DNA from 2 places in the Paenibacillus sp. FSL R10-2788 genome. Region 2 is predicted to be linked to the other one. Evidence: a T-box and tRNA genes for the amino acid it is inferred to sense, from the RefSeq annotation. Region 2 holds a T-box; the other holds one or more tRNA genes.
The links. A T-box is a leader RNA that pairs with one kind of tRNA and senses whether it is charged. The one in region 2 lies ahead of pheS (phenylalanine--tRNA ligase subunit alpha), so its partner is inferred to be a tRNA-Phe.

Region 1: it has a tRNA-Phe gene. The T-box ahead of pheS (phenylalanine--tRNA ligase subunit alpha) is inferred to sense a tRNA for this amino acid. The anticodon was not compared.

The regions. Positions count from the first base shown of each region.
Region 1 is NZ_JBBOQA010000001.1:144,590-147,994, forward strand. Features, by position in the region: rRNA gene NSQ50_RS00685 (23S ribosomal RNA) at 1-836, shown strand, start outside; tRNA gene NSQ50_RS00690 (tRNA-Ser) at 919-1,010, shown strand; tRNA gene NSQ50_RS00695 (tRNA-Met) at 1,041-1,117, shown strand; tRNA gene NSQ50_RS00700 (tRNA-Val) at 1,126-1,201, shown strand; tRNA gene NSQ50_RS00705 (tRNA-Thr) at 1,234-1,309, shown strand; tRNA gene NSQ50_RS00710 (tRNA-Asp) at 1,324-1,401, shown strand; tRNA gene NSQ50_RS00715 (tRNA-Phe) at 1,464-1,536, shown strand; tRNA gene NSQ50_RS00720 (tRNA-Tyr) at 1,545-1,630, shown strand; tRNA gene NSQ50_RS00725 (tRNA-Lys) at 1,636-1,708, shown strand; gene NSQ50_RS00730 (PucR family transcriptional regulator) at 1,858-2,952, shown strand; gene NSQ50_RS00735 (ABC transporter ATP-binding protein) at 3,064-3,405, shown strand, end outside.
Region 2 is NZ_JBBOQA010000001.1:1,823,406-1,826,810, reverse strand. Features, by position in the region: gene pheT (phenylalanine--tRNA ligase subunit beta) at 1-224, opposite strand, end outside; gene pheS (phenylalanine--tRNA ligase subunit alpha) at 407-1,441, opposite strand; T-box leader at 1,502-1,787, opposite strand; gene NSQ50_RS07920 (sensor domain-containing diguanylate cyclase) at 2,377-3,405, shown strand, end outside.

The DNA of each region.
Region 1 (3,405 bases), 1.7 Mb from region 2:
CGGAAAGACCCCATGGAGCTTTACTGCAGCTTGATATTGAATTTGGGTACGATCTGTACAGGATAGGTGGGAGCCGTAGAAATCGGAGCGCAAGCTTCGGTGGAGGCGCCGTTGGGATACCACCCTGATCGTATCTAGGTTCTAACCTAGTACCCTTACCGGGTACGGGGACCGTGTCAGGCGGGCAGTTTGACTGGGGCGGTCGCCTCCTAAAGAGTAACGGAGGCGTTCCAAGGTTCCCTCAGAATGGTTGGAAATCATTCGCAGAGTGCAAAGGCATAAGGGAGCTTGACTGCGAGACCTACAAGTCGAGCAGGGACGAAAGTCGGACTTAGTGATCCGGTGGTACCGCATGGAAGGGCCATCGCTCAACGGATAAAAGCTACCCTGGGGATAACAGGCTTATCTCCCCCAAGAGTCCACATCGACGGGGAGGTTTGGCACCTCGATGTCGGCTCATCGCATCCTGGGGCTGAAGTAGGTCCCAAGGGTTGGGCTGTTCGCCCATTAAAGCGGTACGCGAGCTGGGTTCAGAACGTCGTGAGACAGTTCGGTCCCTATCTGTCGTGGGCGCAGGAAATTTGAGAGGAGCTGTCCTTAGTACGAGAGGACCGGGATGGACGTACCGCTGGTGCACCAGTTGTTCCGCCAGGAGCATGGCTGGGTAGCTACGTACGGACGGGATAAGCGCTGAAAGCATCTAAGCGTGAAGCCCCCTCAAGATGAGATTTCCCAATTAGTAAGACCCCTTGAAGACGACGAGGTAGATAGGTTGGAGGTGGAAGTGCAGCAATGCATGGAGCTGACCAATACTAATCGGTCGAGGGCTTATCCTATACGTAGGATGCAGATTCGTTTCGGATTCAGTTTTCAGGGAGTCAAATTCCTGTTTGGATTGCTGTGGTACTGATATCGTTTGGAGAGATACCCAAGTGGCTATAAGGGGACCCTCTGCTAAGGGGTTAGACTGCGTAAGCGGTGCGTGGGTTCGAATCCCACTCTCTCCGCCATTTTCAATCCATAGCAATACTAATTATTGTGGCGGTGTAGCTCAGCTGGCTAGAGCGTACGGTTCATACCCGTGAGGTCGGGGGTTCGATCCCCTTCGCCGCTACCATAATACCTGGAGGCTTAGCTCAGCTGGGAGAGCATCTGCCTTACAAGCAGAGGGTCGGGGGTTCGATCCCCTCAGCCTCCACCATTTTCATCTTTTTAGAATTGCTTTTACACCGTGCCGGTGTAGCTCAACTGGTAGAGCAACTGACTTGTAATCAGTAGGTTGGGGGTTCAAGTCCTCTCGCCGGCACCATTTTTAATTAATGCGGAACCGTGGTGTAGTTGGCCTAACATGCCTGCCTGTCACGCAGGAGACCGCGGGTTCGAATCCCGTCGGTTCCGCCATTTTTTCCACAAAATGAGTGGGAAGTGTAAGACTTTTCCGCTTAATTGTCATGTAATCTTATGGCTCGGTAGCTCAGTCGGTAGAGCAGAGGACTGAAAATCCTCGTGTCGGCGGTTCGATTCCGTCCCGAGCCACCTTTTTTGGGGGATTAGCGAAGTGGCCAAACGCATCAGACTGTAAATCTGCTCACGTACGTGTTCGGTGGTTCGAATCCATCATCCCCCACCATTTATGAGCCATTAGCTCAGTTGGTAGAGCACCTGACTTTTAATCAGGGTGTCGAAGGTTCGAGTCCTTCATGGCTCATCCCAAACAGAAAGTCATCACCTTAGGGTGGTGGCTTTTTTTGTGTTTTTATGTCGTATTATAGTAGCGCGCTGCTGCAGTGATTAACATAATATTAGAGAATATGCTAAAATAGGCGAAAAGAGCAAAAGTGGTGGAGTATGGTGACTATGGATAGCGAAACATTGCGAAAAAAGTTAGAGCAGCTCACCGGAAAGAAAACCGGAATCAAGCAGTTAGGGAGGCAACATTCAGCTTCTCTTTTTAGCCTGGGATTGGAAGCACAAGAACAGCCGGTAATCCATGAAGGTCATCTTTGGGCACCATTATATGAGACTGATGGACGTGTAACCGCTGTCTGGGTGGAATTGGATGGACTTAACTCTTTGGAAATACAATTAGTGAATTATGCAGTTCGAAACTTTGCAATTGCACTAAAAGCTACTGGGGTTAGAGAAGAAGGGGAAGCGGAGGCTCGGCAGCTGGGTACCTGGTTGAACACCGAACTGGAGCAAGAGAAAAATGACTCTGAGATACCCGATGAGATGGCTCTAAAGGGACGTTTATTCGGAGATATGGTTCCATTCCTACTTAGCAGTGAGAATGCACATAGCCCGCAGATCACTTATCGTTCCTTAATGAAGCTGCTGCGCAGCTATTTTGAGAATGAAATTCTGCTTATACCTCTTCAAGAAAAAGAATGGTTAATATTGGCCCGGAAGGAACTACTCACGGGCGGAGATGATAAGGATGAGGAAGAAGAGAGTGTAGATGAAATTCTGGCTCAGACCAGTATGGGCTTACACGAACTGATAGCCAGCGAATGGGTAGGTGTATTCCATTTGGCTGTAGCTCCGGCTATAGTCCCTGTTAAGGGATTGACGGGATCCGTGGCCTTGCTGAGGGAGACCATTGTACTCGGACGTATTTTCCAAGTGGGTGAATATATTCATTTACCTTGGGAGCTGCATTTGGAACGTTTGGTTAACAGCATTCCTGATGCACGGCGTAAACAGTTACTTGGACAGATTGGCGACTATTCTTCCGTATTATCGGATAAAGAGATGCTGATGACCCTGGAGACGTTTTTTGAGATGGATTGTAATGTAAGTGAAACAGCCAAGAAGTTATATATTCATCGCAACACGCTTTTATACCGTCTGGACAAGATAAAACAGGAGACGGGTGCCGATGTGCGTAGCTTTGGGGACGCTGCTATTGTGAAGCTTACTATGCTTTTGTATAAAGTGACGAAAAGGAAATAGGTTTTTTGTGAACGTTACAAATAGCCACCGTGTCCCGTCTAGGGTAATATAAATGTACAAGGAAAAAAGAATTTTTCAATTAATCAATAATTAACTCGAGGGGGAAATACAATGGCAGGCGTACGTTTAGAGCATATTTTCAAAAAATACCCGGGTTCAGATAAAGCAACAGTAATGGATATCAATCTTGATATTAAAGATAAGGAATTTCTAGTATTGGTTGGACCATCCGGTTGCGGTAAATCCACAACTTTGCGTATGATCGCTGGTCTGGAAGAAATCTCCGAAGGTAAAATGTACATTGGCGATCGTGTAGTCAACGACGTTGCACCTAAAGACCGCGATATCGCGATGGTATTCCAATCCTACGCCCTGTATCCGCATATGAGCGTATACCAAAACATGGCTTTCGGTTTGAAACTTCGTAAAGTGAAGAAAGATGAAATCGACAAG
Region 2 (3,405 bases):
TCCTCATCTTGGCCCGCATCCACGATACATACGTTCAGCTTGTCGGCATCAGGATGTTTTTCCTTTGATTTCACATAGCCGGTTACGATGCCGGAAATGCCTTTATTGCGGCGCTCTACGCCGTCAATCTCAATGCCGGCAGCGGTAATCTTCTCCGCTAGCTGTTCGGCGGTTACTCCTTCAATCGATGTATAATCAGCCAACCATCCGGTTGATACTTTCATATCCGCTCACTTCCTTTATGTTTCAGATGTATTTATTTCACTGTCGTTCGTGCTGCTTCCTGTGGAAGAACGGATGAAGTGCACTCAATTTCAGCTACACACTATTAAGGACGGTCCCTACAAGGAAATCAAATGCTCCAAAACCCATTCTCCAGCCACTATCAGCTAGCGCACCACAATAACTAAACGCCCTTGAACTGCTTCACAAAACTCATATCATTACTATAGAAATGACGGATGTCATCGATGCCGTATTTAAGCATTGCAATCCGCTCTACACCCATTCCGAAGGCGAAGCCGCTGTATTCAGCAGGATCATAGCCACCCATTTTCAGTACATTCGGGTGTACCATACCTGCGCCAAGGATTTCTAACCATCCACTTTGCTTGCATAGTCTGCAGCCATCGCCACCACATTTGAAGCAGCTTACGTCTACTTCAACACTTGGCTCCGTGAATGGGAAAAAGCTCGGACGAAGACGAATGCCTGTATTCGGTCCAAACATCTCCTGCACAAATTGTTGCAGGGTGCCCTTCAGATCACTCATTCGAATGTTACTTCCAATGACCAAACCTTCGATTTGGTGGAACTGGAAGGAATGCGTTGCATCATCATCATCACGGCGGAATACTTTACCCGGACAGATGATTTTAACAGGAGCTTCACCGTTCATAGCCTGCATAGTACGAATCTGTACTGGCGAGGTTTGAGTGCGCATTAGCAGGTCATCTGTTAAATAGAAAGAATCCTGCATATCACGTGCCGGGTGATTCTTAGGCAGATTTAGAGCTTCAAAGTTATAATAATCGGTCTCCACTTCCGGACCTTCAGCTACACGGTAGCCCATGCCGGTAAAAATATCCTCAATCTCCTGTACGACTCTGCTAAGCGGGTGAATGCCCCCTTGCTGTAAACGGCGACCCGGTAAGGTTACGTCTACTTTTTCAGCCTGCAGACGTTGCTGGGTTTCCTGCTCTTGAAAAGCCTCCTGCTTCGCGCCGATAATCTCCTCAATAGCACTGCGAACCTGATTCGCCACTTGCCCGATTACCGGACGCTCCTCAGCACTAAGTCCTCCCATACCGCGCAGAACCTCTGTAAGCTCACCTTTTTTACCGAGATACTTCACTCTTAAATCATTTAGTACCTGCGGATCCATAACCTCCTGCAGCTTAGCCAGCGCTTCAACCTTCAATGCTTCCAACTTCTCTTTCATGGCCGTGTACAGCCCCCTTCAATCATTGTCTAGTTCAACAAAAAAAGGCCTTTCCTCCCGGTAAGGGACGAAAAGACCGTGGTACCACCCTTGTTAGACAAGCTGATCTGTTCCCCTTAAGAGCTTCATTCCCTCTTTTGGCTGGACAGATACCTATCTCACTTTATACAGAAATAACGGTCTGTGACCGGTATCCCCTACCCTTCCCTATTAGACAGCTTAAGGAATTCAGGGAACTGCTCCGGAGTGAACTTCGACAGCTCTGCTTCTTAGAAACGCTCTCAATCCGCGGCGTCTCCTCCCTGTAAGTCAGGCACTGTGTACTCTTCTCCATCACTGCATTTCACAATTCATGCTAATTGTCAGGTATCTCTTTACTACAAGAGATATGTCTCTTTATTATATGCAAAATCTGTCGTTTTGACAAGCTGGATTGGCATCGGGGCGGGCAGGCGTGATTTTTGGAATGATGCCTGCGAACAAAGCCGCACGACTTCACCCCATTCACGCACTGCGTAACGAATAATGAATGATTAGCTTTCCTGTAGTCATTATGACTAAGGGCAGTTTTTTTCAGCAGCTGTAAGCCGTATCATTTATGATCGAGTGGGGTAATAGGATCCATCGGTTTGAATATAGATAATTCAATAGGCCCATACATTAAACTTTAAATTTTGTCTTTTGGATTATTATGAGTAAAGATTGCTCTATAAGCAGCACGTCCTATATACTTGATATACTAGAAACTACCATTTACTCACACGTACACTTTCCTATGTTTTCCCACTATGTATACAACACCTCTTTTATTCCCATAAGCACCTTCAAACATCAGTGACTGAGTTAAATTACGCCTGACCATAGATTGACTTCTGCAGGTTCTACTTAAGCAGCAATAGATTTACTTAATCATCTTATACAGGGAGAAGATGACTGTGGCAGGGTTCTTCGAATTCAAGGTAACACGCAAACTATTCTATGTCTTCGCTGCAATCTCCGTCCTTCTGGTCGGGATCAGCGTGTCCTCGCTACTCTATTTAAATCACACTATTAATAGATTGTCAGATTCTCTTTATGATGATATATATCAGAACTCTAAGCTCATACTAAGCGCCGATCGTGATCTGCATCAAGCTGCTGTAGCCTTGCAAATCGCAATGGGCCCAAACCTAACAGCCGCGGAAGGTGAACAGTTCACTACGGAGTTTATAGATAATAATCTTCAAGCGCAGGAACGAATAAGTCTAGCAAGAGCAAATATCAACGCTATAAAAAAACCTTACAGTGATATGAAACAAAGTGGAATTATCCTTTCCGAATTAAAAAACGAGCTGCGCTCCTTTGAAACTACTATTGTCATGTGGAAAAATTCAGGGCATACGCTAATAACGGAACGGACGAAGAGTAGCTGGAATCCGGATTCATATTCTGCGCTCACCCTAAACTCGCAATTCAATGAAGCTAGAGCATATCTCGATCAAGCAGAGGACTTGATTGGCAACTACGCCTTGCAAGTAACGGACGGTTTTAAGGATAAAAAAAGCGCTTTGTTCTCCCTGTATTCGCTCCTCTTACTTGTGTTTCTCCTGGTCATTATTTACCTTGGACGCAAAATCATCTGGCTCCAGAATGAAATGCTGGAAGAACAAACACTTTATCAGCTAATCGGTGAAACCATGTCTGATTTCATTATTTTGACGGATCCTAACGGGTTGATTCTATACGCTTCCCCCTCACACTCCAGTATTCTAGGCTATGTGCCTAAAAAAGGAGATCCGTTATCCAACTATATACGTGAACCGGAGATTGCCTGGGCTAAATTAAAGAGCGTGGTTCAGGGAACCCCGCGCATTTCAGAACTGCGCATGCGCGGAGCAGAAGGCCAATGGGTATGGCTTGAAACTAAGGTGTCACCTGTTCTCGGCAGCCGTAAATTCCCAGCACAATTCATGCTGTTATCTCGA